DNA from 3 places in the Massilia sp. LC238 genome. Region 2 is predicted to be linked to each of the others. Evidence: predicted binding sites of a transcription regulator. Region 2 holds the regulator's gene; each other region holds the start of a gene.

Region 1 (9,858 bases), 130 kb from region 2:
TCAGCGCCATCGGCTTGCCGATGGCCGGCTCCTTGCTGCGGTCCACGCCCGGCGTGCCCGCGGCCAGGCCGGTCGGGTAGGGATCGACCTGCAGGACGAAGTCGCCGGTGCTGAGCCAGTCGTTCATGGCCTTCTTCACGCTTGCCGGGGTGGCGGCCTTGATGCGTTCCAGGTAAACCTTGTAGCAGTCCGGATTGCCGGTATAGGTCTGGCACGAGGCCAGCAGGTCGCTCTTGCCGCCGAAGCCGCCGACCCGCTCGATCATGCGGGTGTACTGGGCCAGGATGGTGGTCTTGGCCAGGCGCAGTTCGCTTTCCGTCGGACCGTTCTTCATCAATGCCTGCAGTTCTTCGTCGGCGATGCGCTCCATCTTCGCCACGTCGGCGCCCGGACGCGCGGTCAGGGTGATATCGAACTGGCCGCCGATTTCCGAGGCGTCGTCGCTGGCGGATGCGCTGGTGGCCAGCTGGTCCTTGTAGACCAGGCGCTTGTACAGGCGCGAAGTCTTGCCGCCACCCAGCACCAGGGCCGCCAGGTCGAGCTGCGCTTCTTCCGGCGTGTGCGCGCCCGGCACGTTCCAGGTGCGGTAGATGCGCGTCTGCGTCACGCGGTCCTGCGCCACCGTGCGGTGGGTGCCGGTGCGCTTGGCGATCCAGGCCTGGTGCTTGGCCAGCGGCGGGCCCGGCGGAATGTGGCCGTAGTACTGTTCGACCTTCTGGCGCGCCACTTCCGGGCTGATGTCGCCGGACAGCACCAGCACCGTGTTGTTCGGGCCGTAGTTGGTCTTGAACCAGTCCTGCACATCGGTCATCGAGGCCGCGTCCAGGTCTTCCATCTTGCCGATCACGGTCCAGGAATACGGGTGGCCAACCGGGTAGGTATTGGTCACCAGCAGTTCGTAGGCCAGGCCGTAGGGCTGGTTCTCGCGCTGGCGCTTCTCGTTCTGCACGACGCCGCGCTGCAGGTCGAGCGTCTTCTTGTCGACGGTGCCGAGCAGGTGGCCCATGCGGTCGCTTTCGGCGAACAGCGCATAGTCCAGCATCGAGGTCGGCACGTTCTGGAAGTAGTTGGTGCGGTCCTGGTTTGTGGTGCCGTTCAGGTCGGTCGCACCGATGCCCTGCAGCGCGCTCAGGTAGGTCCTCTTGAAGTTGTCGCTGCCGCCGAACATCAGGTGTTCGAACAGGTGCGCGAAGCCGGTCTTGCCCGGCTTTTCATTCTTGGACCCGACGTGGTACCAGGTGTTGATCGCCACCACCGGGGTCTTGCGGTCCTCGTGGACCAGCACCGTCAGCCCGTTCTTCAGGGTGAACTTGGTGTACTTGATGTCGGGGATCGGGATGTCGGGCGTGCTGGCCGCGGACTTGCCTGGGGCCGGGGCTGCCTGGGTGGCGGATACGCCAGTGGCCAGCGCGAGCGCGACGGCCATCTGGAGAGTGCGACGAACGGATACTGCCATTGCTACTCCTCCAAAGGAAACGGCGGGTTGCCGATCCTTGCATTTTAGGCAGCTTTTGTTATTGCAACAAAGAACTAATTGCGCATGGAGGAGGAATCCATGCGCACTGCATCACGCTGTGGGATGTTTACTGCGGCACGATCCGCAGCAGACTGCCCTTAGCCTCGTCGGTGATCGCATACAGGTGCCCGTCCGGTCCCTGGCGCACGTCGCGCACGCGCTTGCCGATGTCCAGGCGCTCCTGCTTGACCACCTTGCCCTTAGCATCGAATGCCACGCGGCGGATGTCCTCGGTGGCCAGCCCGCCCGAGAACAGGCTGCCGTGCCAGGCCGGGAAGGCCGAACCGGTGTACCAGGTGAGGCCCGAGGCGCCGGTCGACGGCGTCCACACGACCAGCGGATTCACCATGCCCGCGACCACGCGCTTGCCGATCGGTTCGCGGGTCTTGTAGTCCAGGCCATAGCTTTGCAGCGGCCAGCCGTAGTTCTTGCCGCCTTCGATCAGGTTGATCTCGTCGCCGCCGCGCGGGCCATGCTCGCTGGCCCACACGCGGCCCTGCGGGTCGACGGTCATGCCCTGGATGTTGCGGTGGCCGATGCTCCACAGCTCGGGCAGCGCGCCCTTCTGCGCGGCCAGCGGATTGTTCGGCGCCGCCTGGCCCTCGCTTGTCAGGCGCAGGATCGAACCATTGTGGCTGCCCACGTTCTGGGCCTGGTCGCGCGCCAGCATGTTGCCGACGCGCGCGGGCGGGTTGCCGCCATCGCCGATGCTCATCAGGATCGTGCCGTCCTTCAGGAACACGATGCGCGAGCCGAAGTGCTGGCCGCCGCTCTTGGTGGGCGAGGCCTTGAAGATCGTCTTGATGGCGTGGACGCGCTTGCCGTCGAAGACACCCTGCACCAGTGCCGTCGAATTCGCGTCCGCGGTGCCGCTGGCCATGGTCATGTAGATGCGCGGGTTCGGGCCCTTGTCGGACGGGTGCACGGCGATGTCGAGCAGACCGCCCTGCCCCTCCGTGAACAGCGCGGGCAGGCCTTCGACCGGGATGGCCTGGACACGCTTGCCGTCGACCAGGTGCAGCGTGCCCTTCTTGCCGGTGACCAGCATGCGGCCATCGGCCAGCCAGGCCATGCCCCATGGCTGCGGCAGGCTATCCGCCACGGTCTCGACTTTCCAGCCCTTGGCGGCCGGCGGCTCCGCCACCGGTTCGACTTCCTGCGCCACGCTACTGGAGCATGCCAAGGTGATCAGGGTGGCAACGGACACGGCATAAGCTTGATAAGTCGTCATTAAAATATCTCCCGGGATTGGTCAAAGCATTAATAAAGTGGCCTTTTTACCGCATTTTCCTGCATTTTCTCTGCACGTTTAACACAAGAGGCGTAGAATTTACGTTTGAGAGAAACTCACCATAAGGATCTCCCACGATGATGCAACGCCGCGCATTCCTGAAGTCCTCCCTCCTCCTCGCAGCACCCACCCTCAGCATCCCAGCTCTTGCCAAAACGGCACAACCCGCCACCGGCGAACGTGTCCTGCGTCTGTATAACACGCATACCGGCGAAAAGCTGAAGAGCACCTTCTGGGCCGAGGGCGAGTTCATCCCCGATGCGATGAAGGACATCAACAAGGTGCTGCGCGACCATCGCAACAACAAGGTCGCCCAGATGGACCCGGAACTCCTGCTGCTGCTCACCCAGCTCAACGACAGGCTGGAGAACAACCGTGAACTGCACATCATTTCCGGCTACCGCTCGCCGGAGTCGAACGCCAAGCTGCACGCCGCCAGCGGCGGCGTCGCCAAGCGCAGCCTGCACATGGATGCCAAGGCGATCGACATCCGCCTGCCTGGCAAGGACCTGAAGATGCTGCACAAGGCGGCCATGTCCCTCAAGGGCGGCGGCGTCGGCTACTACGCCAGCTCGCAGTTCGTCCACATGGACACCGGCCGCGTCCGTTACTGGTAAGGCCATGACGCGGCTCCTGGTCCGCGTCGTCCTCGGCCTGGCCGCTCTGGCCGGGCACCAGGCTGCCCACGCACAAGCTGCCGGGCAGCCCGCGACGGTCAAGGTGCAATCCACCCGCGACCCGGTCGACAAATCCTACAGAAAAATGATCAAGGGCATGGAACGCTTCGAACGCGAGCGTGCCCTGGCACCCACGGCGCCGCTGCGCTTCCAGCTGCTGCCGCGCCTGCCGACCGTCGACATGACGGGCATCAGCCTGCGGATCGCGGGCGATACGCTCAGCGTACCGGTCGAGGTGGCGCCGGACAACAGCTTCGTCCTGCCCCGTAACGAGCAAGCCTTGCGCGAGGACGCGGCCGTGGTCGCCAACCGCAAGACCACCAGCATGACCTGGCGCGCGCAGATCATCACGCCCGGCCTGCCCGCCGGCACGCGGCGCCTGGGCGACATGCGCCTCGAATGCCTGGTGGGCGTCGAGGCCGGACTGGTGTCCAACAGCTCTCCGCTATTCGGCTGGATCGCTAACGCCCTGACCACGCCCGAGCAGGTGTGCAACAGCCCGAATGGCAATTACCTGTTCTTCGCCGAACGGCCGGTGTTTTCGGTGCGTCTGCGCGCCGTGAATGGGGCAAACGAGCGGGTCGAAACCCTGCCCTTCAACATGCTGTATGCGGGTGGGGAACAGAGCAAGGCCGACTTGCTGTACTGCGACTGCCAGGTCATGCTGGACCGTACCTTCTATGCGCCGATCTGGGACAAGTCCTGGCCGGACGACACGCTGGTGGAGTTCGAGTACATGGAGGATGCGCCATGAAGCGGGCCCTGTTCGCGGCGCTCCTGCTGGCCGGCTGCGCTACCACGCCGGCCCCGCCGGGTACCCAGGTGCCGGCCGAGCGGCTGCAGACCGTCGTTCCAGGCACGACCACCAAGGCGCAATTGCTGGCGGCGTTCGGGCCGACCAAGAGCGTCGTGTTCGACAGCGGCTACGAGGCCTGGTTGTATCAGGCCGCAAGCGGCGCAGGACGATTTTTCGAATTTGTCGTTCTTATCGATCCCGCCGGCATGGTTGCAAAGACGCGAACAGGCCCGGCCGCCCAGCCCTCACGCTAAGGCAATCCGGACAATGCCTGCATAAAAAAATAGCCCGCAAGCGCAGCTATTTGATGAGCAAAAAGCGGTTCAGGCCTTTGCTTTACGGCGTGCCGCGAGCAGTCCCACCATGCCGATACCAAACAGCGTGACGCCGAGCGGTTCAGGGACTTCGCCGGACGAGCCTTCCTGGCCTTGGCGGATGCTGGCGTTGAGGGTGACGGTGTTGAAAGTGAAATCGCCGGTAAGGCGGGTCACGTTACCGGACAGCAGACCAGTGGTGCTAAAGGTCAGAAGATCACTGCTCAGCAGCTGGAACGGATAGTTGGCGCCACCGTTGGGAACGTTGATCGACGGGCTCGAATAGATGGTATCGAAGTATACCTGGACTGCATACGACTCCATATTGTTGCTGCCTTTGTCGTTGCCATTGTCGCTCAGCCTGAAGGTCAGCAGTGCCGACTCGATCGTATCGACGCCTTTCTTGAAAGCGAAGCCATCGAAGGTCAGCTGGTTGAGGTTGAACTCGAAACCGGCGCTGGTTTTCGAACCCGATAGTTTGGTATTCGACGTATAGACTGGATTGATGTCGATCAGGGCTGCCTGTGCAAAGGCGCTGGCGGCGAAGGCGGCGGTTGCGACAGCAACCTTGAAGAATTGTTTCATGGACTAGTTACCTCATAATTATTGATGGTGAATATCCCTTATCAAGCAACATCCATGCCACCAAATAATTTCTACTATGAGGAAAGAATTAGTGCCCCTATGAAAAATTCATTAGTGTAAAGAAGTCCGACACCATATTGTTAAATCTTGCCTGATACTTTTTCGCCTACCTCGTCACCACCCTTGCCCCTGGCCTCGACATGCTTGATGCCGCGCCTAGCAAGGCCCTCCCTCAGCAGGAATTCGATTTCCGCGTTCACGCTGCGCAGATCGCGGGCGGCGAGGCGTTGCAACTCCTCCCACAAGGCCGGGTCTATCCGTAGAGGAAACGCTTTTTTGCCAGGACTTGCCATGCTTTTCGGGTGCTAGTTATACAGTGTGCCCGTGTTGACGATCGGCTGGGTTTCCTTGTCCGAACACAGCACCACGAGCAGGTTGCTGACCATGGCCGCCTTGCGTTCGTCGTCGAGCTCGACGATGCCCCGCTCGGACAATCCCCTCAGCGCCGCTTCGACCATGCTGACGGCGCCGTGCACGATCTTGGCGCGGGCGCTGATGATCGCCTCGGCCTGCTGGCGACGCAGCATGACCTGCGCAATCTCGGCAGCATATGCCAAATGGGTGAGCTTTGCATCGAGCACCTCCACACCCGCCGCCTCGAAACGCGCCTGCAGCTCGCGCTGGAGGGCGTCGGCCACCACGTCCATGCCGGCGCGCAGCGTGGTTTCGCCTTCCGGCAGGTCCTCGCCTTCGTCGTAGGCATATTGCGAGGCCAGGTGGCGCAGCGCGGCTTCCGCCTGGATCGAGACGTAGCGCTCGAAGTCATCCACGTCGAACACGGCCTGGGCGGTGTCGCGCACCCGCCAGACAACGGCCGCGCTGATCTCGACCGGGTTGCCGCGCTTGTCGTTGACCTTCAGCGTCGGGGCGTTGAAATTGCGGGCGCGCAGCGACAGGCGCCGCTTCTTATAGAGCGGAAAGGCCCAGCGCAGGCCTTCGCTGCGGTCGGTGCCGATGTACTTGCCGAACAGGGTCAGGATGGCGCTTTCGTTCGGCTGGAGCATGAACAGGCCGCCCAGGCAGACGGCAGAGAACAGGCCCATCGCGAAACTCAGCAGGATCGAGGGAAACTCCCCTGTCCCAAACAGGGAGAGGGCAGCCAGGAGCAGGACAACGCCGGCAGCGGCTGCCAGGTAACCATTCACGGATGAGAACGCCTTTTCGTGGCGCGTATGTGCTGCGTGCATGCTCGACTCCCCTCAGAAAGTAACATCAAAGTGATATCACTTTAGGATCACTAGAAATTATTGTCAAGCAATTCCGACAAGCTTTATGACATCGTGCAAGCGTAGTAGAGTTGCATGTCCCGATGACCGAATGCCGACATGCCGCGCCAGCCTGCCCTCTCCCTCGTACTGAGCCTCCTGCTCGCAGCCTCCGCCCAGGCCCACGGCCTGTCCGCCACCGAACAGCGCATCCTCGAGGAGGTCAAGGCCTGGCAGCCCGAGGCCATCCATCTGCTCGAACGCAGCGCCCGCATCAACAGCGGTACCTTCAACTTGGCCGGCGTGCGCGCCACCGGCGAAGTGTTTCGCAAGGAGCTGGAAGCCCTGGGCTTCAAGACCGTCTGGATCGACATGCCGCGCGAAATGGGGCGTGCCGGCCACCTGGTCGCCAACCGCATGGGCAAGCAGGGCAAGCGCCTGCTGCTGCTCGGCCACCTCGACACCGTGTTCGAACCTGACGCTTCCACCCCGCTGTGGGAGCGCGAGAACGCCACCACGGCGCGCGGCCAGGGCGTGGCCGACATGAAGGGCGGGAACGTGGTCGCGATTGCGGCCCTGCGCGCCCTGCACCGCGCCGGGGCGCTCGAGAACACCACCATCACCGTGGTGTTCACCGGCGACGAGGAAGAAGCCGGCCACCCGCGCGAAGTCTCGCGCCGCGACATGATCGAGCTGGCCAAGCTGAGCGACGTGGCGCTCAGCTTCGAAGGCGCCGTCACCGGTCCCGATGGCCAGCCGATGGCGACCGTCGGGCGCCGCGCCACCGCCTTCTTCGACCTCGACGTCAAGGGCCGGCAAGGCCACTCGCAGGGCGTGTTCGGTCCCGCCGGCTACGGCGCCGTGTACGAGGCCGCGCGCATCCTCGACGGCTTCCGCCAGCAGGTGGTGGAGCCGGGCCTGACCTTCAATCCGGGCGTGATCCTGGGCGGCACCGACGTCACGCTCGACGAGGCCAATGCGAAAGGCACGGCCGCCGGCAAGACCAACGTCGTCGCCAACACGGTGACCGTGCGCGGCGACCTGCGCTACCTCGACTACGCCCAGCGCGACCGCGCCCACGCGCGCATGCGCGAGATCGTCGCGCAAAGCCTGCCGGGCGCCGGCGCCACGATCGCTTTCCGCGATTCCTATCCGCCGATGGCGGTCACGCCGGGCAACCTGAAGCTGCTCGACTTGTATTCGCAGGCCAGCCTGGACGCCGGCCTGGGCGCGGTCGGCGCGGTGCCGGCCACCATGCGCGGCGCCGGCGACATCCAGTTCGTCGCCCCCATCATCGACAGCCTCGATGGCCTGGGCGCCAGCGGCGGCGCGGCCCATTCGCCCAACGAGCGCGTCGACCTCACTTCGCTGGAGCGCTCGGCGATCCGCGCCGCACTGTTGATGTATCGCCTGACGCGATAGATGCCCCGCACGGCTGGCGAAATTCGATGGCAAAGCCAGCCGCTTCGCTGCAGAATAGGCTTGCCGGAGCATTCGCGACCATCCAGGAGGCTGTCATGCGTGCGTGGACATATCTGCTGATCCTTATTTCCTTCTGCATGAGCGCCTGCGGCGGAGGGGGCGGCAACCCCGGCACCACCGGCCCCACCCCGACGCCGCCGACCGCCACCACCGGTTCGCTGGCGATCACCACCAGCGGCCTGCCCGCCGGCGTGAACGCCTCGGTGCGCGTCAACGGCCCCGCCAGTTACCAGCAAGATCTGACTGGCTCACAAACCCTGTCGAATCTCGCGCCCGGCAGCTACAACCTCGCCGCCGCACCCGTGACCGCCGGCGGCGTAACCTACACGCCCTCGCCCTCCTCGCAAAGCGCCGTCGTCAGCGCCGGCGCCACTGCCAGCGCCACGGTGGCGTATGCGAACGCGCCGGTGAACATCGCGCTGAGCCAGGTGGTGGCCAACCTCGACAACCCAACCTACCTCACCGCCCCGGCGGGCGACACGCGCCTGTTCATCGTCGAGCGGGCCGGACGCATCCGCATCGTCGACAACGGCACTACGCTCACCGCCCCCTTCCTCGACATCAGCGGCCGCGTCTTCACCGGCGGCGAAGGCGGCCTGCTGTCGATGGCCTTCGACCCGCAGTTTTCCAGCAACCGCTACTTCTACCTCTACTACACCGACCCGCAGCAGAACATCGTCATCGAGCGCTTCAGCCTGGGCGCCAATCCCAACCTGGCCGATCCGACCTCGGGTCTGGTCATCATCCGCATCCCGCACCCCGGTTTCACCAACCATTTCGGCGGCCAGGTCGCCTTCGGCCCGGACGGCAACCTGTACCTGGCCACCGGCGACGGCGGCGGCGCGGGCGACCCGAACCGCAACGGCCAGAACCTGAACTCCCTGCTCGGCAAGCTGCTGCGGATCGACGTGCGCAACGCAAGTGCCGCCCAGCCCTACGCGATCCCGGCCGGCAATCCATATATCAACCAGGCGGGGCGGCGCGCCGAGATCTGGGCGGCCGGGCTGCGCAATCCCTGGCGCTTCGCTTTCGATGGCAGCCAGCTCTACCTGAGCGACGTCGGCCAGGACCGGCGCGAAGAGGTCAATATCGGCCCGGTGTCCGCGGCAGGACTCAACTACGGCTGGAACACGAAGGAAGGCACGCTGTGCTACAACGCCGCCAGCTGCGAGCGCAGCGGCCTGACCCTGCCGGTCTTCGAATACGACCATGGCAGCAACGACGCCAACGGTTGCTCGATCACGGGCGGCTTCGTCTACCGCGGCAGTGCCATTCCCGGGCTGCAGGGACGCTATTTCTATTCCGATTACTGCCGCGGATTCCTGAAGAGTTTCCTCGCCGGCGGCGCCAGTGTCAGCGAGCAGCGCGACTGGAGCGTGGGCGACATCGGCAACGTGGTCTCCTTCGGGCAGGACGGCCAGGGCGAGTTGTACCTCATGACGTCGCGCGGCATCGTCTATAGAATTGGACCTTCCGCCAACCCATGAGCGATTCATGCGCTTAAAATAGAGAGATGGCACGCTTACAACTTACCTTCCCCGAAGACCAGTTCTACTATTCCACCCCGATGTCGGTACGCGTGACCGACATCAATGCGGGCAACCACCTCGGCAACGACTCGATGATCTCGATGATCTCCGAGGCACGGGCGCGCTTCCTGTTCGAGTTCGGCGTCGCCGAGACCGAGCGCGACGGCACCGGCATCATCGTCACCGACCTGGCCACGACCTACCGCGCCGAAGCGCATGCGCGCGACCAGCTGCTGTTCGAGGTGGGCGTCATGGACTTCAACAAGTACGGCGGCGACATCATCTTCCGCATCACGCGCCCGCGCGACCGCAAGCTGATCGCCATGGCCAAGCAGGGCTTCGTCTTCTTCAACTACAAGTCCAGCCAGGTCGTGATGATGCCGGAAGAGTTCCGCGGCAAGTT
Region 2 (9,858 bases):
CGGTCCTATCTCACCGTGGCGGTGGGCTGTACCGGCGGGCAGCACCGTTCGGTCTACATGGCGGAAAGGCTGGGGGCCTACTTTGGGCAGACAGAGCGGGTGATCATTCGTCACCGCGAGCAGCCGAAGCACGCTGCGGGGTGATACGGCCCGCGGCTGTTGCTCTGCCGCGAATCGTAGCGTGGGCGGGTTCCCCGCCCACGCGTTCAACTAGCATCAGATTTGCCAGCTCGGCTCATTCACCGTTAACTATCGCCGCGTGGGCGGGAGACCCGCCCACCCTACGAAAAACAGGTCTCAGGTGAGGTGGCGCAGCGGGTGCGCATACTCCGGCCACACCGGCTCGAAGAAGCGCGCCACCATCTCGGGCTTCACGTCCTCCAGCGTCGGCGGATTCCACTTCGGCTGGTTGTCCTTGTCGATCACCAGCGCCCGCACGCCTTCCAGCACTTCGCCATGCTCGAAATTGCGGCGCACCAGGTTGCGCTCCATGCGCAGGCAGTCCGCCACGTCCAGCGAGGCGCCGCGCAGCAGCAGTTCGTGGGTCACGCACATCATCAGGGGCGAGCGCTGGCGCATCGCCTTCAGCGCCTTCTGCGCGAACGGGTTCTCGTCACGACCCAGCGAAGCCATGATCATCGCCACGCTGGCGGCGCCGAAGTGCGCATCGATCACGCCGCGCTGCGCCTGCAGTTCGCTCGGCCCCAGTTGGCCCGCGAATTGCGCCGCATAGCTGCGGATCGCCGCCGGCAGCTGCGCGCCCGGGGTCGTGTCGACCAGCGCCATCAAACCGGCCAGTTCCGCCCCCGGCACGTACACGTCCGCCAGCCCCACGTACAGCGCATCTGCCGCGCCGATGGTCAGGCCGGTCAGGCCCAGGTACTGGCCCAGCTGGCCCGGCGCATGCGACAGGAAGTGGCTGCCGCCGACGTCCGGGAACAGGCCGATGTTCACCTCGGGCATCGCCATCTTGGTGCGGTCGGTCACGATGCGCAGGCCGCAGCCAGGTCCGCCCTGGGCGATGCCCATGCCGCCGCCCATCACCACGCCATCCATCACGGCGACGTAGGACTTCGGGTAGAAGTGGATCAGGTGGTTCAGTGCGTATTCTTCGGTGAAGAAGTCTTCCAGCAGCGCGCTGCCGCCCATCGGGCCGACGTGGCCCATCTCATGGAAGAAGCGGATATCGCCGCCGGCGCACAAGGCCTTCTCGCTGCTGCTGGTGATGACCACCGCGTCGATGCCCGCGTCATCCTTCCATTCCAGCAAGATGGCGCTCAGGGCGCGCACCATGTCGAGCGAGAGGGAGTTCAGCGCCTTCGGCCGGTCGAGCGTGATGACGCCGGTGCGGTTGGCAACGCGGGTCAGGACGGTATCGGTCATGATGGTATTCTGTGATCGAAAAGACATGCATTCTACAGAACATTTGTACAAACGGAAGCGTAGAAAAGTAACAGGTATTGTACAAAAGCAAAAAGGGCGTCCCCTCAGACGCCCTTGCTGTGTTTTGCGGCTACCCGTAATAGTTACGCGGCAGCGGCTTCTCCGTTGTCCGGAAGGCGCTTGTGCGCCACGTGATTATGATTTTGCAGCATGGATTTGTGTTTCAGAACCTGCCTGTCCAACCTGTCCATCAAGGTGTCGATGGCCGCATACAGATCTTGCGCAGCACTCGCCACATGCAGAATCTTGCCCGATACCTGTAGGTTGATCTCGGCCTTTTGCCGTTTTTCTTTTTCAGTGAGGTTATCGATGGCGAGGAACACGTGGGTGTCGATCACGTGGTCGAAATGGCGGGTGATGCGCTCGAGCTTATTCTGAACGTATTCACGGATGGCGGGTGTGACTTCGAGATGGTGGCCGCTGATTGTGAGGTTCATACACACTCCTTTGGGAAGGTGCCCTGCCCGCGCCACAAGGTGAGAGTGGGCAGTGCTTTACAGGGATTTACGGAGGCTGACGGGAGGAATCTTGAGCGCTTCGCGGTATTTGGCAACCGTCCGGCGCGCAATGACCATACCTTGTTCCCCGAGCATCTCCGCGATCTTGCTGTCGGATAGAGGATTCCTAGGGTCTTCTGCTCCTGTCAATTGCGCAATAAGCGCGCGGATCGCCGTCGAGGAGGCTTCTCCCCCCGCTTCGGTGGCGACGTGGCTTCCGAAGAAGTACTTCAGCTCGAACATGCCGTGCGGGGTCAGCATGTATTTCTGCGTGGTTACACGCGAGATCGTGCTCTCGTGTAGGCCTAGTGTATCAGCTATCTCACGCAAAACAAGAGGGCGCATGGCAACCGCGCCGTGGCTGAAAAAGTTGCGCTGGCGCTCGACGATTGCCTCGGCAACACGCAGGATCGTGTCGAAGCGCTGGCGCATGTTCTTGATGAGCCACTTGGCTTCCTGCAGCTGCGCGCCCATCTGGCTTTCGCTTTTGCCCTGCTTGAGCAGGTTCGCGTACAGGCTGTTCACGCGCAGCTTCGGCATCACTTCCGGGTTCAGCGAGACGGCCCAGCCGTCCTTGGCGCGGCGCACGATCACGTCCGGCACCACGTAGTCGGACGTGCCCGAGCCGAAGGCCGCGCCGGGATGTGGATTGCATTGGCGGACCACGGCCTGCACTTCGCGCAGGTCTTCGTCGTCGCAGTCGAGCGCCTTTTTCAGCTTGGTGTATTCGCGCTGCGCGAACCAGGTCAGGTAGCCTTCGACGATCTTCAAGGCGAGGCGCCGCGTCACCAGGGGCACGCCCGGCATGCGGCGGATCTGCAGGGCCAGGCATTCGGCCGCGCTGCGCGCGCCCACGCCCACCGGGTCCAGGCTCTGCACCAGCGCCAGCGCGCAGCGCAGCTCGTCCATCTCGATCTCGAGTTCTGCCGGCAGGCGCGCATGGATGTCGTCGAGCGGCTCTTCCAGGTAGCCGTTGTCGTCGAGCGCATCGATCACCAGCTCGGCCAGCGCGCGGTCGCGCAGGCTGCAGCAGCTCAGGCGGATCTGTTCCGTCAGGTGCTCGCGCAGCGTGATGCCGTCGGCTTCCAGCTGCGGACGGCCGTCCTCGTCGTCGCCGCTGCGCGCGCCGCCGCCTTCGCCGCCCCAATCCGCATCGGCATCGCCACGCTCCCCATGGTCTTCGCCGTCCGCGCCCTCGGGCTCGGCCTTCGCGCCCTCCTGCCCTTCCTGCCCCGGCTGGGGCGCCGGCGCTTCGCCATTCGCCGGCGCGGTATTGATCGCGCCGTCCGCCAGCAGCCGCACCGAGCGGTCGAGCGGATCGTCGAGCCGTTCGAGCAGCGGGTTGTCGTGCAGGATCTGCTCGATCTCCTGGTGCAGTTCGAGCGTGGAGAGCTGCAGCAGGCGGATCGACTGCTGCAGCTGCGGCGTGAGCGCCAGGTGCTGCGAAGTGCGTAGCTGGAGAGACTGTTTCATGCCTGGTGCTCTTGATTACATCCTGAAGTGCTCGCCGAGGTACACGCGCCGCACGGATTCGTTGGCGATGATGTCGTCAGGGCGGCCCGAGGCCAGCACCGCCCCCTGGTTGATGATGTAGGCGCGGTCGCAGATGCCGAGCGTCTCGCGCACGTTGTGGTCGGTGATCAGGACGCCGATGTTGCGCTCCTTCAGGAAGCGCACGATGCGCTGGATCTCGATCACCGCGATCGGGTCGACGCCGGCGAAGGGTTCGTCGAGCAGCACGAAGCGCGGGTTGGTCGCGAGCGCGCGCGCGATCTCGACGCGGCGCCGTTCGCCGCCCGACAGCGACAGCGCCGGGTTCTCGCGCAGCTTCTCGATCTGCAGTTCGGCCAGCAGGGTGTCGAGGCGCTCGCTGATCTGGTCGCGGGTGAGCGGCTTGCCGTCCACGCGCTGCAGCTCCAGCACGGCGCGGATGTTCTCCTCCACCGTCAGCTTGCGGAACACCGAGGCTTCCTGCGGCAGGTAGGACAGGCCCAGCACCGCACGGCGGTGGATCGGCAGGCTCGAGATGTCGGTGCCGTTGATGTCGATGGTGCCGGCGTCCGAGGGCACCAGGCCGACGATCATGTAGAAGGAGGTGGTCTTGCCGGCGCCGTTGGGGCCGAGCAGACCCACCACTTCGCCGCACTCGACCTGCAGCGACACGTCGCGCACCACCAGGCGCTTGCCGTAGCTCTTCTGCAGGCCCTTGACGATCAGGGTGCTGCAGCCTTCGACCGCGGTCGCCGCTGCGTCGGTACTTGCGCTCATGGCTGCCGTCATTGCTTCGCACCTTCGGCTGGCGCCGTGGTACGGCGCGGCGCGATGATCAGGGTGCCGCGGCCGCCGCCCACCTTGCTCTGGCCGGTAGGATCGTTGCGCACCTGCGCGACCTCGCGGCGGTTGTCGTAGGAGATGAAGGGACCCTTGATCTCGTTGGTCATGCGGCCGCCCTCCAGCTCGCGCACTTCGGCGCTGGTGAACAGCTTGACCAGTTCGGCGCGCTCGTCGTATTCGATGCGCTGGGCCTGGCCTTCGACCCACAGGTCGGGACCGCCGTCGCGTTTCTGGCGGAAAGTCGCCAGCTTGCCGTTGTTGGCGGTCAGGGTCACGCTCATGTAGCCCTCCGGCGTTTCCTTCACCAGGGCGCGGTCGGATTTCAGCACCAGGGTGCCGCGCGTGAGCACGACGTTGCCGGTCAGGATGCGGGTCTGCGTGACCTCGTCGACGTCGAGGGAATCGAAGTTGATCACGGCCTGCTTGAGCGAATCGGCACGCTCGGCCGAGGCGCCGAAGGCGGCCAGGCTGAGGAATACGGCAGCGATGATTTTTTTCATGTTCTTGCTTTGTCCTGGGTTGACGCGGCGCTACTGCCGCTGCGCGCGTGGCGGATAGACGATCTGGCCGCGGCTGGCCAGGTGCAGCTTCTGGGTCGCGTTGTTGGCCACCATGCCGGTGCCGGTCACGGTGGCGGCCCCCAGCTGCATCTCGATCGGCCGGTCGGTCTTGAGGATTTCTTCGTCGGGCAGCACGGTCAGCGCCTGCGTCTGCACGCGCAGCGCTTCGCTGGTCGGCGTGGCCGGGCGCTGGATGTCGACGTTGCCGAGCAGTTCGACGCGGTGCTCTTCATGGTAGAGCTGGGCGCGGTTGGCGACGATGGTCATGCGCGGCCGGCCGGGCGTCATGCCCTGCATCACCGGCGCCTCGACCTGGGACACGTCGTTCAGCGGCGTATGCGCCAGGCGCTTGCCCGACACCACGTAGCTCGGCTTGCCCTCTTCCGTCATGCGCACGAAGGAGAAGTTCTCGACGATGTAGTCCGGCTCGTCCCCCGGCCCGCCGAGGCGGGCGCCGGCGTCCTCCTGCTCCATCACCTGCACCAGCCAGAAGCTGCCGAAGGCGCAGAAGGTCGCGATCATCATGATCGTCAGGAGCTTCCAGCGGTGGGCGGTGCGCTTGTAGGTGACCATGTCGTGTCCCGTGTCCGATATCGCCGTGTTACGCGAAATACGGCGCCAGCGCCTGTTCGTAGGTGCCCTGCGCGCGCATGACGAGGTCGCAGACCTCGCGCACGGCGCCGCGCCCGCCCGCATTCTTCGTGACGTAGTGGGCGCGGTGCTGCACTTCCGGGTGGCCCGAGGGCACGGTGACGGCGAAGCCGACGCGGGTGAACAGCGGCAGGTCGATCACGTCGTCGCCGATGTAGCCGCATTCCTCCGGCGTGACGCCGGTGGCGGCAAGCAGCTCGGCGAAGCCGACGCGCTTGTCGTGGATGCCCTGGTAGACGTGGGAGATGCCGAGGTCGGCGGCGCGCTTGACAACGATCGGCGACTTGCGCGCGCTGATGATGGCGGTCTTGACGCCGGTCTTGTTCAGCAGCTGGATGCCGAGGCCGTCGAGCACGTTGAAGGTCTTGGTGACTTCGCCGTCCGGGCTGTAGGTGAGGCTGCCGTCGGTGAGCACGCCGTCGACGTCGAAGATCATCACTTTGACGCGCGCCGCGCGCTGCATGAATTCGGTTGGCGTCATCAGATCACCTTGGCGCGGGTCAGGTCGTGGATGTGCAGTGCGCCGACCAGGCGGTCTTCACCATCGACGACCAGCATCTGGTTGATGCGGAATTCTTCCATGACGGCGACGGCATCCACCGCCAGCTGTTCCGGATGGACGCGGCGCGGGTTGGCGTGCATCACGTCGCGGATGCTGATGTTCGAAAAATCGGTCACGCGCTCGATCAGGCGGCGCAGGTCGCCGTCGGTGAACACGCCGACCGGGCGGCGCTCTTCGTCGACGACGGCGGTCATGCCCATGCCCTTCTGGCTGATTTCCAGCAACGCGCGCGTCAGCGGGGTGTCCGGGGACACCGCCGGGATGGCGTCGCCGCTGCGCATCACGTCGCGCACGTGGGTCAGCAGGCGGCGGCCCAGGGCGCCGCCCGGGTGCGACATGGCGAAGTCTTCCTCGCGAAAACCCCGCGCGTCGAGCAGCGCCACGGCCAGCGCGTCGCCCATGGCCAGGGTGACGGTGGTGCTGGTGGTTGGCGCCAGGTTGAGGGTGCAGGCTTCCTTGGCCACCGAGATGTCCAGGTGGATCTCGGACAGCTTGGCCAGGCGCGAATGCGGCTTGCCGGTCATCGAGATGACGGGGGTGCCCATGCGCTTGATGGCCGGCAGGATCTCGAGCAGCTCGGACGATTCGCCGGAATTCGAAATGGCGATGAACACGTCGTGCGTGGTCACCATGCCCAGGTCGCCGTGGGCGGCTTCGCCCGGGTGCACGAACATGGCCGGGGTGCCGGTCGAGGCCAGGGTGGCGGCAATCTTGCGGCCGATGTGGCCGGACTTGCCCATGCCGGAGACGACCACGCGCCCGGTGCAGCCGTACAGCAGCTGCACGGCACGCACGAAACTGTCGTCGTCGCCGAGGCGCGCATGCAGGGCGCGGATCGCGTCGGCTTCGATGGCGAGGGTCTCGCGGCCCAGCTCCAGCACACGGCGGGCCTGGTCCGCGTCAAAACTTTTCAGCATTATTTTTTCATCGGTTAAACTCATAGTGGCAGTATATCCGAATTGGATAAGCAAAAAACTTGCCAGTCGTAACAAACCACTACAACGATAACGAAAAAACAACCGTGGCAGATGCATTCCGGACTTGAACTGACCCTGCTCCTGCTGGGCTGCGCCGTGCTGGGCGTGGTCGCCTTCCGGATGCTGCACCTGCCGCCGATGCTCGGCTATCTGGCGGTCGGCGTATTGATCGGCCCCCATGCGCTGGCCCTTGCCGAAGACAGTCCCGCCACCCATGCGCTGGCAGAATTCGGCGTCGTCTTCCTGATGTTTTCCATCGGGCTCGAATTTTCGCTTGCCCAGCTCAAGTCGATGCGCCGTATCGTGTTCGGCTTGGGTCTGGCTCAAGTCGTATTGACAATCGTGGCCGCCATGGCTTTCGGTTTGTTCATTTCCTGGTGGGTACCCGCACTGCACGTCAGCTGGCAGGCCGCCTTCGCGCTGGGCGGAGCGCTCGCCATGTCTTCGACCGCGATCGTGGTCAAGATGCTCACCGAACGGCTCGAACTGGAAAGCGAGCACGGCCGTCGCATCATCGGCATCCTGCTGTTCCAGGACCTGGCGGTGGTGCCGCTCCTGATCATGATTCCCTCGCTGGCACGCCCGGCCGAGGAACTGGCGATCACGCTCGGCTGGGCGGCGCTCAAGGCCGCCTTCGTGCTGGCCCTGCTGCTGATCTTCGGCCAGAAGCTGATGCGCAACTGGTTCACCATCGTCGCCAAGCGCCGTTCACAGGAGCTGTTCATGCTCAACCTGCTCCTGGTGACGCTCGGCCTGGCCTGGGTCACCGAGCAGGCCGGCCTGTCGCTGGCGCTGGGCGCCTTCGTCGCCGGCATGCTGATCTCCGAGACCCAGTACAAGCACCAGGTAGAAGAAGACATCAAACCCTTCCGCGACGTGCTGCTCGGGCTGTTCTTCATCACGGTGGGCATGCTGCTCAACCTGCAGCTGGTGCTGCAGCACTGGTGGGTAGTGCTGGCGCTGGTGATCTTCCCGGTGCTGCTCAAGTTCGCCATCATCGCTGCCTTGGCCAAGGCCTTCGGCTCGAGCGACGGCGTGGCGATGCGCACCGGCCTGGCGCTGGCGCAGGCGGGCGAGTTCGGCTTCGTGCTGCTCAACCTGGCGATGGGCTCGAAGCTGGTCGATCCCTTCCTGATCCAGCTGGTGCTGGCCTCGATGGTGCTGTCGATGCTGCTCGCGCCCTTCATCATCGACAACATGGACCGCATCGTCATGAAGCTGGCGGCCAACGAATGGATGATGCAGTCGCTGCAGCTGACCCAGATCGCCAGCCGCACCATGAAGACCCAGAAGCACGTGATCATCGCCGGCTTCGGGCGCAGCGGCCAGAGCCTGGCGACCCTGCTGAGCGAAGAAAAGCTGCCCTGGTACGCCCTCGACCTGGACCCGGAGCGCGTGCAGGAAGCCCAACGCGCCGGCGCCAACGTCTCCTACGGCGACGCGGCGCGCCGCGAAAGCCTGATCGCGGCCGGCATCAACCGCGCCAGCGCGCTGGTGATCACCTTCGCCGATACGAGACTGGCGCTGAAGGTGCTGCACCTGGTGCACGAGCTGGCCCCGAATCTGGCGGTGATCGTGCGCAGCCACGACGACAGCGACCTCGACGTGCTCAAGCGCGCCGGCGCCACCGAGGTGGTGCCGGAAGCACTGGAGAGCTCACTGATGCTGGCCTCGCACGCGCTGGTGACCATGGGCGTGCCGCTGCGCCGCGTGGTGCACCGGGTGCAGGCGGCGCGCGACGAACGCTACGCCTCGCTGCGCGGCTACTTCCACGGCGCGAGCGACGTCTCGGACGACCTGGAGCACAGCTACGTGCGCCTGCATTCGGTGACCCTGCACAGCGGCGCGGCGGCGATCGGGCAGCATCTGCGCGAGCTGGCGCTGGAGGAAGTGGGGGCGGAGGTGACGACGCTGCGCAGGAACGGGCAGAGTTTGCACTTCGATCCGGAGACGACCCTGCTGGCGGGGGATGTGCTGGTGCTGCGGGGTGAAGGAGAGGCAGTCAGCCGTGCCGAGAGCCGCTTACTGTAGGGTGGGCGGGTCTCCCGCCCACGCGGTGATTGTTACCGACTCCGTTGTCGTGCTCGATGATCTCGCATTTAACTATCGCCGCGTGGGCGGGGAACCCGCCCACCCTACGAAAAACGTAATCGGTTACGACAACGACACCACGCGATTGCGCCCGTTGGCCTTCGCCTGATACAAGGCCGTATCCGCCTGCGCCACCAGATCCTGCGCCACACCCTCGATCGCATGATCGCGCTCGAAATCATCCAGCGAGGCCACGCCGATCGACACCGTCACCGGCACCTCCTCGCCCGTGCTCAGGTGCACCGGATTCAGGGCCACGCTGGCGCGGATGCGCTGCGCCACCATGCTGGCGCTTTCCAGGTCCGCGTCGATCAGCAGCACCACGAACTCCTCGCCGCCGAAACGCGCCAGCGCGTCCGAGATGCGCAGTTCGGCCTTGATGCGGTTGGCCACTTCGCGCAGCACCTCGTCGCCGCCCTGGTGCCCCACACTGTCGTTGACCTGCTTGAAGTAATCGATGTCGATGTACATGCAGGAGATGCGGTAGCCCTGGCGGCGCGCCCGCGCGATCTCTTCCACCAGGCGGCGGTCGATGTAGCGGCGGTTGTAGACGCCGGTGAGAGAATCGGTCAGCCCGATAAACTTCAGCATCTCGTTGCTGATGACGTTCTCGAGGCAGATCGCGACGATCGAGCCCATGTGCTCGATGAAGTCGGTGCCGAGGGACGCCGTGAAGCGGTTCGGGTCCGCGCTGCCCAGGTTCAGGCTGCCGATCAGCCGCGTATTGCGCAGCAGCGGCACCA
Region 3 (9,858 bases), on a different contig from region 2:
GATGCGCTGAAGGTGCCGCGTGACGTCTCGATGGCGGTCGACATGCGCACCCGTGCGCTGATGCGCGCCGTGATCGAAGGCGTGCTCTCGCTGCCGGCCGGCGCCGACGGCATGGCCGAGCTGTCGACCCTGTTCGGCCAGGCCGACCAGCTGCGTTCGCTGACCCCGGCCCGTTCGGAAGCCGACGGCCACAGCGGCCTGCCGGCGCCGTTCACCGCGGCCTGGAAGACGGTCGAGACCATCGAGTCGCTGGCTACCTTCCTGTTCGCGGCGGTGTCGGTGCAGCGTCCGGGCGGCATGAGCCTGGCCCAGTTCCTGCAGGTCGGCATGGCGCTGCGCCAGCAGGCCGGCATCGACATGCTCGAGCGCGGCCTGAAGCTGCCGGCCCAGAGCAAGGCCCAGGAACAGCTGCGCAACTACGCGATGCAGGCCCTGCGCCGCACCCAGCAGCGCCTGCTGCTGCAGGTGATCGAGCGTGCCGGCCAGGGCGGCGACCCGCTGGCGGCCGTCAAGGAAGTCACCGAGGCGCGCGGCCTGACCGGCTTCGCACAGCCGGTCGAGCTCGAGCAGGCCATGCTGGACGTCTGGGCGCTGTCGGAAGGTTCGAGCCCGGACCGTCTGGCTGCGTAAGCGGATGAGCGCGAACCTGGGTTCCGCGCTGCCGGAAGCGGTGCGCGCACTGGCCGAAGCGGACTTCGCTTCGGTCGCGCAGCGCTTTTCAGGCGCCGGCTTCGCGGTCGCGTTGCCGGCGCCCGGCATCCTGACGGTGAAAGCGGCGACGCCTGACCCGGCACGCGCGAGCGTGTTGGTGTCGGTGGGCGTGCACGGCGACGAGACCGGGCCGATCGAGATGGTGGCCTGGCTGATCGAAGCCTTGTCGCGCACCCCGCGCGAGCTGGCGGTGGACCTGATGCTGTGCGTCGGGAACATCGACGCCATCGCCCAGGGCAAGCGTTTCATCGACGCGGACCTGAACCGCATGTTCCGTGCGGATCGCGGGACGCTGGCCGGTACCGCGGAAGCGGCGCGGGCCGATGCGCTGGTCCAGGCCACCTGCGCCTTCTTCGAGGGCGCGGGGCCGCAGCGCTGGCACCTCGACCTGCACACGGCGATCCGGCCGTCGCACTATCCGATGTTCGCGATCGTGCCCGAGATCATTCCCGATGCGCCGCGCAAGGCGCTCATCGACTGGCTGGGGCAGGCGGCGATCGGCGCCGTGATCATGAACCCGAAGTCGGTGGGCACCTACAGCTACTATTCGTCGGAACACCATGGCGCTGCCGGCAGCACCGTGGAGCTGGGGCGGGTCGGGACGCTGGGGCAGAACGACCTGTCGCAGTTCGCCGATGCGTCGAGCGCGCTGGATCGCCTGCTGCGCGGACAGCCCGGCCTTGCGGCCAGGGCGGCGCCGCACGTGTTCGCGACGGCGCGCCAGGTGATCAAGCTGTCGGATGCCTTCACCATGTCGGTGGGGCGCGAGACCTGGAACTTCACGCCGATGAAGAAGGGTGAGGTGATCGCGACCGATGGCGAGACCGTGTACCGCGTGGAGCATGACGAGGAACTGGTCGTGTTTCCGAATCCGGATGTGCGGGTTGGCTTGCGCGCGGGGCTGATGGTCACGCGTATCGGCTGATCGAGCAAACTTGGGTCCCGGCCTGCGCCGGGACGACGGTCTTAAAGCCAACAAAGTAAGCACGTCATCCCGGCGAAGGCGGGAACAATGCCACTGGCATTGTTCCCTCCAATTTCCCCAAGCAACGTCGCAGCACCAATTTCCCCTCCAAGCTAGACTGAAGCCTTTGCCCCAAGCGGAGGCCTCATGAGCAGCATGCTTTTCTCCCCAGTCACCCTGGGTCCCCTGCAACTTCCGAACCGTATCGCGATCGCGCCGATGTGCCAGTACTCGGCCGTCGATGGCCTGCCGACCGACTGGCATACCATCCACCTGGGCAACCTGGCGCTGTCCGGTGCCGGCCTGCTCATCATCGAAGCGACGGCGGTGACGCCCGAGGGCCGCATCTCTCCGGACGACCTGGGCCTGTGGTCCGACGCCCACCAGGAAGCGCTGGCGCCGGTGATCCGTGCGATGCGCCGCCATTCCCCCATCAAGATCGCCATCCAGCTGGCCCACGCCGGCCGCAAGGCCTCGACCAAGGTGCCATGGGAAGGCGGCGCCCAGATCGCGCCAGGACAGCCGCGCGGCTGGCAGACCCTTGCGCCGTCAAGCATCCCGCACGCGGAAGGCGAGGCGCCGCCCCTTGCGCTCGATGCCGAGGGCCTGGTGCGCGTCAAGGAAGCCTTCGTCGCCAGCGCGCGCCGCGCAGCTGCGCTGGGCCTGGACGGCATCGAGCTGCATGCGGCCCATGGCTACCTGATGCACCAGTTCCTGTCGCCGCTGTCGAACCTGCGCGAGGACGACTACGGCGGCTCCCTGGAAAACCGCATGCGCTTCCCGCTCGAGGTCTTCGACGCCGTGCGCGCCGCGGTTCCGCGGGAGATGGCGGTGGGCGTGCGCATCTCGGCCACCGACTGGGTCGAGGGCGGCTGGGAGATCGAGCAGAGCCTGCGTTTCGCCCGCGAGCTGAAAGAACGCGGCTGCGACTTCATCCACGTCTCGACCGGCGGTCTGTCGCCGCAGCAGAAGATCCCCGTGGGACCCGGCTACCAGGTCGGGTTCGCGCAGCGCATCAAGGAGGAGACCGGCATGCCGACCATCGGCGTGGGATTGATTACGGAGGCGCAGCATGCGGAAAGCATCCTGCAGCAGGGCCAGGCCGACCTCATCGGCCTGGCGCGCGCCATGCTGTACGATCCGCGCTGGCCCTGGCATGCGGCGGCCCAGCTGGGCGAGCAGGTGTTCGCGCCGCCCCAGTACTGGCGCTCGCAGCCGCGTGAATACAAGGAACTGTTCGGCAGCATGCGCGTGGGCTGACGCGGGGCGGCTGGCGGCGCGCAGCCGCAGCTCAGCTATCGTTTCTTGCAGCCTGTCGCACGGGGCAAGCGGGCAGGAGAGGTGATTGTTAAAGTCGCACCAGTTAACAACCACAGAGGATTTTCGCCATGCGTCTCATCGCCCTTGCCACCATCGCCGCGGCTGTCGCTTCCCTGAGCGGCTGCGCCATCATCGTGTCGCCGAACGACGGCGACGTGCGCATGCGCACGGTGTTCAGCGACAACGCGGTCGAGGGCGACGGCGTTGCCGCGCGCGACCAGCGCCAGGTCGCGGCGCACGGCGTGCTGGAAGTGAGCGGGTCGATGCAGGTCGAGGTGCGGGTCGGCCAGGCGCCTTCGCTGCTGGTCGAAGCCGACGGCAACCTGCTGCCCTATATCCGCACCGAGGCACAGGGCAATACCCTGAAGATCTCCAACGAGCGTCAGCTGCGCAGCAGGACGCCGGTGCGCATCGTCTACACCACGCCGCGCCTGACCGAGGTGCGTGCCGGCGGTTCCGGCCAGGTCGTCGTGCGCGACCTGAACGGCGCGCCGCTGGAGGTGCGCAAGAGCGGTTCCGGGACGGTAGCCCTGTCCGGCAAGGTCGACAGCCTGCATGCGCGCGTGAGCGGCTCGGGCGTCCTCGATGCGGGCCAGCTGCGCAGCGCCAGCGCCGACCTGAGCCTGGCGGGTTCGGGCCGCATGAACGTCGGCGAGATCCGCGGCGACTACGTGCGCGCCAGCGTGGCCGGCTCGGGCGTGCTGCAGGCTGGCGGCGCGGTGCGTTCGCTGAATGCCCGTGTCGCAGGCTCGGGCAGCGTGGACCTGGCCGCGCTGTCGACGCAGGACGCCGACCTGGCGGCCGATGGTTCGGGCGGGATTCGCGCCACCGTCAAGCAGTCGCTGGTGGCGCACGGCGGCGGCTCGGGCGGGATCCGGGTGTATGGGCATCCGGCGCAGCGCAGCGTTACCGGCCGTAACGTGCATCTGCTTGATTAATATTTGTAGGGTGGGCGGCTCGTGATCTGGTCCACTGGACCAGATCACCCCACGCGGTGATACGTGCAACCGGATCTATCGCGGCCGTGCTGGCGGCAGTTGAACGCGTGGGCGGGAGACCCGCCCACCCTACGTAAAGCAAGGCCTCGCTTAGAGCAAATTATCGAGCAGATCCGGCCCGAACACCTCGCGGTGCAGGCGGCTCGCCGGCGCGCCTGCCGCCAGCAGGGCATTCCACTGCGCCTGCATGAAGGGCAGCGGGCCGCACATGTAGACATCGGTCTCGCCGCGCGGCCACGAGGGCAGGCGCGCCAGTTCCATCTTGCCCTTGAGGGCGGCGCTTGCCTCTTCCTCTTCGTAGAACGTCACCACGTGCAGGTGCGGCATGCGCGCCTTGGCTGCGGCGATGTCCGCCTGGTGCGGGTGGTGCGCCGCGTTGCGTGCGGCGTGGGCGAAGATCACGCGGCGCTCCGGGTTCACGGTCGCGATGCGGTTCAGCGCCGCGATCATCGGCGTGATGCCGACGCCGGCCGAGAGCAGCACCACGGGCTCGTTCGATTCGGTATCCGGCAGGAAGTCGCCGAAGGGGTGGATCACGTGCAGCAGGTCGCCCACGTTCACGTTGTCGTGCAGCCAGGTCGACACTTCACCTCTTGGTGCGGCGCCGCCATCCTCGCGCTTGACCGAGATGCGCAGGCTGCCCTTGCCCGGCGCGTCCGACAGGCTGTACTGGCGCAGCTGGCGGCGGCCGTCGCTGAAATCGACCGCCACGCTCAGGTACTGGCCGGCCTTGAAGGGCGGCAGGGCGCCGCCGTCGGCCGGGACGAAGCGGATGGAGACCACGTTGTCGCTCTCGCGCACCACTTCCGTCACGCGCATCGCGCGCGTCTCGCCCGGCTGCACGCCGGCTTCCTCGTACATCTTCGCTTCCGCATCGATCAACAGGCGCGCCAGCGAGGTGTAGGCCTCTTCCCAGGCCTTGAGCAGCGGCTCGGTGGCGGCGTCGCCCAGCACGGTCTTGATGGCGCCGAGCAGGTGATGGCCGACGATCGGGTAATGGTCGGCACGGATGCCCACCGCGGCGTGCTTGTGCACGATGCGGCTCACCACCGGGCCGAGCGCCGCGGCGTTGCCGATGTTGGCGGCGTAGGCGAACACCGCCGAGGCCAGCGATTGCTGCTGCACGCCGCTGGCCTGGTTGCCCATGTTGAACAGGTTCTTCAGCTCCGGATGGGCCTCGAACATGCTGCGGTAGAAGGTGGTGGTGATGGCCAGGCCGTGGTCGCGCAGGACGGGGACGGAAGCGTCGATGTACGGACGGGAAGCGCTCGAGATCATGATGTGTTCCTTGATAGATGTATCAGTTATGCATGTTTAAGGCCAAAAAATTGGCCCGGACGCGATGGGCAATCGGTGCGGACAGGAGCATTCTAACAAAAGATGCTGAGTAAATGCATCTTTGCGCAAACAATTTTATTGCGAGAACACAAAACCCATATAATCGCTGCTTTTAGATGAGCGCTTGACCGGAGCGCTGCCGACGCTTCCATACAAAGGACATGCCGTGAATCTGACCCTTGGCCAAAAGCTGATCCGCACCAAAACAGCCGAACGTCAGCATGACGAAGAAAGCAGCGGCGGCGGCCTCCAGCGATCGCTCGGCCTGTTCCCGCTGACCATGATCGGCGTCGGCGCCACCATCGGCACCGGCATCTTCTTCACGATGGTCGAGGCGGTGCCGAAGGCCGGTCCGGCCGTGATCCTGTCCTTTCTGCTGGCCGCCGTTACCGCCGGCCTGACCGCGCTGTGCTACGCCGAACTGGCCGGCCGCGTGCCCGCCGCCGGTTCCTCGTATTCCTTCGCCTATGCGACCGTGGGCGAGTTCGCCGCCTTCATCGTGGCGGCCTGCCTGCTGCTCGAATACGGCCTGGCGGGAAGCGCGGTGGCGATCGGCTGGTCGGATTACCTGAACAACTTCCTGTCGAATGCCTTCGGATGGGAGATCCCGGCCCACCTGCGCTCGCCGATGTTCGTGTCCGACCACCACAACGTCCACTTCAGCCCGGGTAACTTCAACCTGCCGCCGGTGATCCTGGTGGCGATGTGCTGCATTTTGCTGATCCGCGGCACCAAGGAATCGGCGACCACCAATTCCATCATGGTGCTGGTCAAGCTGGCCATCCTGATCTTCTTCGCCGTGATCGCCTTCACCGGCTTCGATTCCGCCAACTTCACGCCTTTCTTCAGCCCCGACCCCGACAGCGGCTTCGTGGGCATGGCCGGCGTGACCGCCGCCGCCGGCACCGTGTTCTTCTCCTTCATCGGCCTGGACACCATCGCCACCGCCGGCGAGGAAGTGAACAACCCGCGCCGCAACGTGCCGATCGGGATCCTGTCCGCGCTCTTGATCGTGACCGTGTTCTACCTGCTGGTGGCGGTGGCCGCGATGGGCGCCCAGCCCGCCCGCATGTTCGCGGGCCAGGAAGCCGGCCTGTCGGTGATCCTGCAGAACGTCACCGGCCAGGCCTGGCCGGCGCTGGTGCTGTCGGCCGGCGCCGTGGTGTCGGTATTCTCGGTGACCCTGGTGACGATCTACGGCCAGACGCGCATCCTGTATGCGATCAGCCGCGACGGCCTGATCCCGAAGACCTTCCAGAAGGTGAACAAGCGCACCCTGGCGCCGACTGCCAACACCATCATCGTCTGCCTGGTGGTGGGCGCGGTGGCCGGCCTGGTCGACGCCACCTTCCTGTGGGACATGGTGAGCATGGGTACCCTGACCGCCTTCATCGTGGTGTCGATCGCCGTGCCGGTGATCCGCGCCAAGCAGGGCCCCGGCGAGCCGGGCCACTTCCGCGTGCCTTTCGGTCCCTACTTGATCCCGGGCCTGTCGGTATGCGCCTGCCTGTACATCATGAAGGACCTGTCGCCGGCCACCTTCCGCGTGTTCTTCATCTGGATGGGCGTGGCCGTGGCCACCTACTTCCTGTACAGCGTGCGCCACAGCCGCCTGAACAAGGGGTAGAAAAATGGACGTGTTCGAACGGCGGCGCGACCGCTTCGCGCTGTTCGATGCGATGGACAGCGCCGCGGTCAACATCTGCTTCCCGCTCGAGCTGCCGGATTTCCGGCCCTGGTGCCGGGAAGCGGGCCTGGCCCCGTTCCACGTGCTGCTGTGCGCGGTGCTGCGCGCAGTGCTCAAGGTGGAGAACTTCCGCTACCGCCTGCTGGACGGCGAGGTATTCCGGATCGAGCGCCTGCGGCCGTCCTTCACCGTGATCAACCAGCACCAGGACCTGAATTTCGCCCTGTTCGACTGGAGCGACGACCTGCGCGAATTCGTGGCGCGCGGCATCGCCGCACGCGAACAAGCCTCGGCGATGACGGAGCTGAACGGCGCCTACCGCAGCCTCGGCCCGCGCGAAGCAAAGGAGCAGGTCTTCATCACCTGCATTCCCTGGCTGGCCTTCACCTCCATCCAGCACCCCAGCGCCTCGCTGGCACATCCGGACATTCCCTCGCTCGCCTGGGGCAAGTTCCGCGACGCGCCGGGCGGCCGCCTGGAGCTGCCGTTCTCGGTGCAGGCCCACCACGGTTTCGTCGACGGCTTCCACATCCACCAGCTCGCGCAGCAGATTGCCGGCGAGCTGGAGGCGATCATTTCGCCAGCGGCTTGACGACTTCCAGCAGGCTGACGAGAAGCTTGCCCGGCTCTTCCCACGGCACCATGTGGGCCGAGCGCTCGAACCAGACGATGCGCTTGTAGGGCGCGTCCACCGCGTCCATCCAGGCGACGGTCGGCGCGGCCGGTGTGGTGTAGTCGTGGCGGCCCAGGAACATCACGACCGGGATCGGGAAGCGCTTCAGGTTCGAGAAATCTACCTCGAGGAATTCGGGCAGCACGCGGCCCAGGGTCAGCAGGCTGCCCTTGTCGATGTCCTTCACCTGGCTCGGGGTGTATTCGGGCGAGAGCAGGGGACCGCGGAAGAAGTAGCCGGATTCGCTGCGGAACGCGGACAGTCCGCCGTAGTGTTGCGGCCATTTACGGGCGATAACGATGCGCTCGCGCGTGATTGGCCGGTCGCCGGGGTAGGGCGCGATCGATGCCATTTCCTTGAGCGCTTCGGCATTGTTCTCGCGCCTGGCGCGCTCCCAGGCGTAGTCGAAGCTGATGCGCTCGTTCTCGCGCACGTTCAGCACCTGGCCGATGCCGACATAGGCGTGAAACAGGTCGGGGCGCTTGAGGGCCGCGCGCATGCCGACGATGGTGCCCCAGCTGTGCCCCATGAGGATGAGCTTGCGCTTGCCGTATTTCTCCTTCAGGTGCGTGGCCACTTCGATGGCGTCGTCGACGTAGCGCTCGATGCGGATGGTCTGTCCGACCTTGTCCGGATCGGCTTCGGCATAGCTCTTGCCGGCGCCGCGCTGGTCCCAGTTCACCACCGTGAAGTATTCCTCGACCGGGCGCTGGAACTGCCACATGGTCGGCGTGATGGGGGAGGCGGGGCCGCCGTGCACGAACAGGATCATCGGGTTGGCGCGGTCCTGGCCGCGCACGCTGAGCCACTGGTCGACGCCGCCGATGCGGACCTTGTAGGATTCCTGCACGCCGGACGGGGCGCTGATGCGGTTCAGGTCCTCGATGATGGCGCGCGCTTTCGCGTACGGGTCAGGGGTTTCCTGCGCCGTCGCGCCGGAGCAAATCAGCGCAAGCAGCGCGCCGCAGAGTAGGCAGGTCTTGTTCATGCCAGTCCTTTCACTATCGATGAAAGGAGTATGGCGGCGCGTCTGCATGCCTGCATCCGTTGCGCGACGAACTGCACGAACGGTGGCATGAAACGAAAAAAAGCCACGCGGCCTTGCGGCGGCGTGGCTTCAGGGAAGGCGCCCGCAGGCGCCGTCGGGCTTATTGCACGCCCATTTCCTTCAGCAGGTTGTCGGCCTTGTCCACATGCTTCATGTTCCACAGCATGTAGCGGCTGTCGACCTGGATCGAGCGGGTCATGGCCTTGTTGAAGTCCCAGTCCGAGATGATCGAATCCAGGGTGCCGTCGAAGGCCAGACCGATCAGCTCGCCCTTCGAGTTCAGCGCGGCCGAACCCGAGTTGCCGCCGGTGATGTCAAGCGTTGCCAGGAAGTTGACCGGCACGGTCTTCAGCTTCGGATCGACGTACTTGCCGAAGTCCTTGGACTGGATCGCCGCCAGCTGGGCTTCCGGCGCGTTGAACTCGCCTTCGCCGGTGTGCTTGGCCACGATGCCCTTCGGGGTCGTGAACGCGGTCCAGGAACCGGTGCCGTCGGCGCCGACGTCACGGCCCATCACCTTGCCGAAGGTGACGCGCAGGGTGCCGTTGGCGTCGGGGTAGACGGCCTGGCCCTTGCTGTTCATGTAGGCGATCTTGGCGCGCATGTAGTTGCCGTAGGCTTGCTGGATCTTGCCCGCCATTTCCTCTTCCTTGGCTTCATCCTTCAGGCCAGCGTCGTACATCGCGACGGCGGCCTTGATGAAACTGTCGTTCGAGGCCTGGAACTCGGCCGGCGACTTCTTCAGCCATGCGGCGCGCTCTTCCTTGTTGGCCAGCTTGGAGCCGGCGTAGATGCGGTCCAGCGCGGCCTTCAGCTCGGCGTCGCTCATGCCCGGCTTGATGCCGAGGGCGGCATCGAAGGCGGCGTCATGCTCGGCAGCCGGCTGCGCGTTGTACTTGGTGAGGAAGTTCAACACCAGCGCCTTGTCGACCTTTTCGTCGTAGGTGCGGTCCTGGCCGGTGATGACCGAGGTCCAGCGCGCCAGGTCGCGTTCCTGGAAGCCGGTCTTGCGTTCGGCGTCCGGCTTGGTGCGTTCGTTGGCCAGGCGGTACAGCGAACGCGCCGAGGACAGGAACTTCGGCTGGGCGTACGAAAGGTAGAAGCCCTTCTTGGCGTTGG

The links. The regulator sigma-54, encoded in region 2, starts transcription at its own class of promoters, with help from an activator protein. The targets are predictions, from matches to a motif close to TGGCANGNAANCTGCTTT.
Positions count from the first base shown of each region.
Region 1: a site for sigma-54 is predicted at 5,222-5,239, ahead of FG94_RS06155 (PEP-CTERM sorting domain-containing protein). Genes of this name have one in related genera too.
Region 3: a site for sigma-54 is predicted at 5,299-5,316, ahead of hmpA (NO-inducible flavohemoprotein). Genes of this name have one in related genera too.

Region 1 is NZ_JNNN01000030.1:38,258-48,115, forward strand. It holds gene FG94_RS06130 (pitrilysin family protein) at 1-1,456, opposite strand, end outside; gene FG94_RS06135 (PQQ-dependent sugar dehydrogenase) at 1,584-2,747, opposite strand; gene FG94_RS06140 (DUF882 domain-containing protein) at 2,885-3,424, shown strand; gene FG94_RS06145 (hypothetical protein) at 3,429-4,238, shown strand; gene FG94_RS06150 (hypothetical protein) at 4,235-4,534, shown strand; gene FG94_RS06155 (PEP-CTERM sorting domain-containing protein) at 4,604-5,179, opposite strand; gene FG94_RS06160 (hypothetical protein) at 5,320-5,532, opposite strand; gene FG94_RS06165 (SPFH domain-containing protein) at 5,545-6,426, opposite strand; gene FG94_RS06170 (M20/M25/M40 family metallo-hydrolase) at 6,565-7,866, shown strand; gene FG94_RS06175 (sorbosone dehydrogenase family protein) at 7,962-9,413, shown strand; gene FG94_RS06180 (thioesterase family protein) at 9,440-9,858, shown strand, end outside.
Region 2 is NZ_JNNN01000030.1:170,427-180,284, forward strand. It holds gene rapZ (RNase adapter RapZ) at 1-144, shown strand, start outside; gene FG94_RS06730 (enoyl-CoA hydratase/isomerase family protein) at 298-1,383, opposite strand; gene hpf (ribosome hibernation-promoting factor, HPF/YfiA family) at 1,527-1,880, opposite strand; gene FG94_RS06740 (RNA polymerase factor sigma-54) at 1,938-3,413, opposite strand; gene lptB (LPS export ABC transporter ATP-binding protein) at 3,429-4,208, opposite strand; gene lptA (lipopolysaccharide transport periplasmic protein LptA) at 4,217-4,774, opposite strand; gene lptC (LPS export ABC transporter periplasmic protein LptC) at 4,805-5,407, opposite strand; gene FG94_RS06760 (HAD family hydrolase) at 5,436-5,966, opposite strand; gene FG94_RS06765 (SIS domain-containing protein) at 5,966-6,988, opposite strand; gene FG94_RS06770 (monovalent cation:proton antiporter family protein) at 7,076-9,055, shown strand; gene FG94_RS06775 (diguanylate cyclase) at 9,179-9,858, opposite strand, start outside.
Region 3 is NZ_JNNN01000052.1:12,589-22,446, reverse strand. It holds gene FG94_RS14250 (NAD-glutamate dehydrogenase domain-containing protein) at 1-630, shown strand, start outside; gene FG94_RS14245 (succinylglutamate desuccinylase) at 635-1,636, shown strand; gene FG94_RS14240 (NADH:flavin oxidoreductase/NADH oxidase) at 1,823-2,935, shown strand; gene FG94_RS14235 (head GIN domain-containing protein) at 3,064-3,933, shown strand; gene hmpA (NO-inducible flavohemoprotein) at 4,084-5,271, opposite strand; gene FG94_RS14225 (APC family permease) at 5,498-6,958, shown strand; gene FG94_RS14220 (CatA-like O-acetyltransferase) at 6,963-7,610, shown strand; gene FG94_RS14215 (alpha/beta fold hydrolase) at 7,591-8,679, opposite strand; gene FG94_RS14210 (S46 family peptidase) at 8,840-9,858, opposite strand, start outside.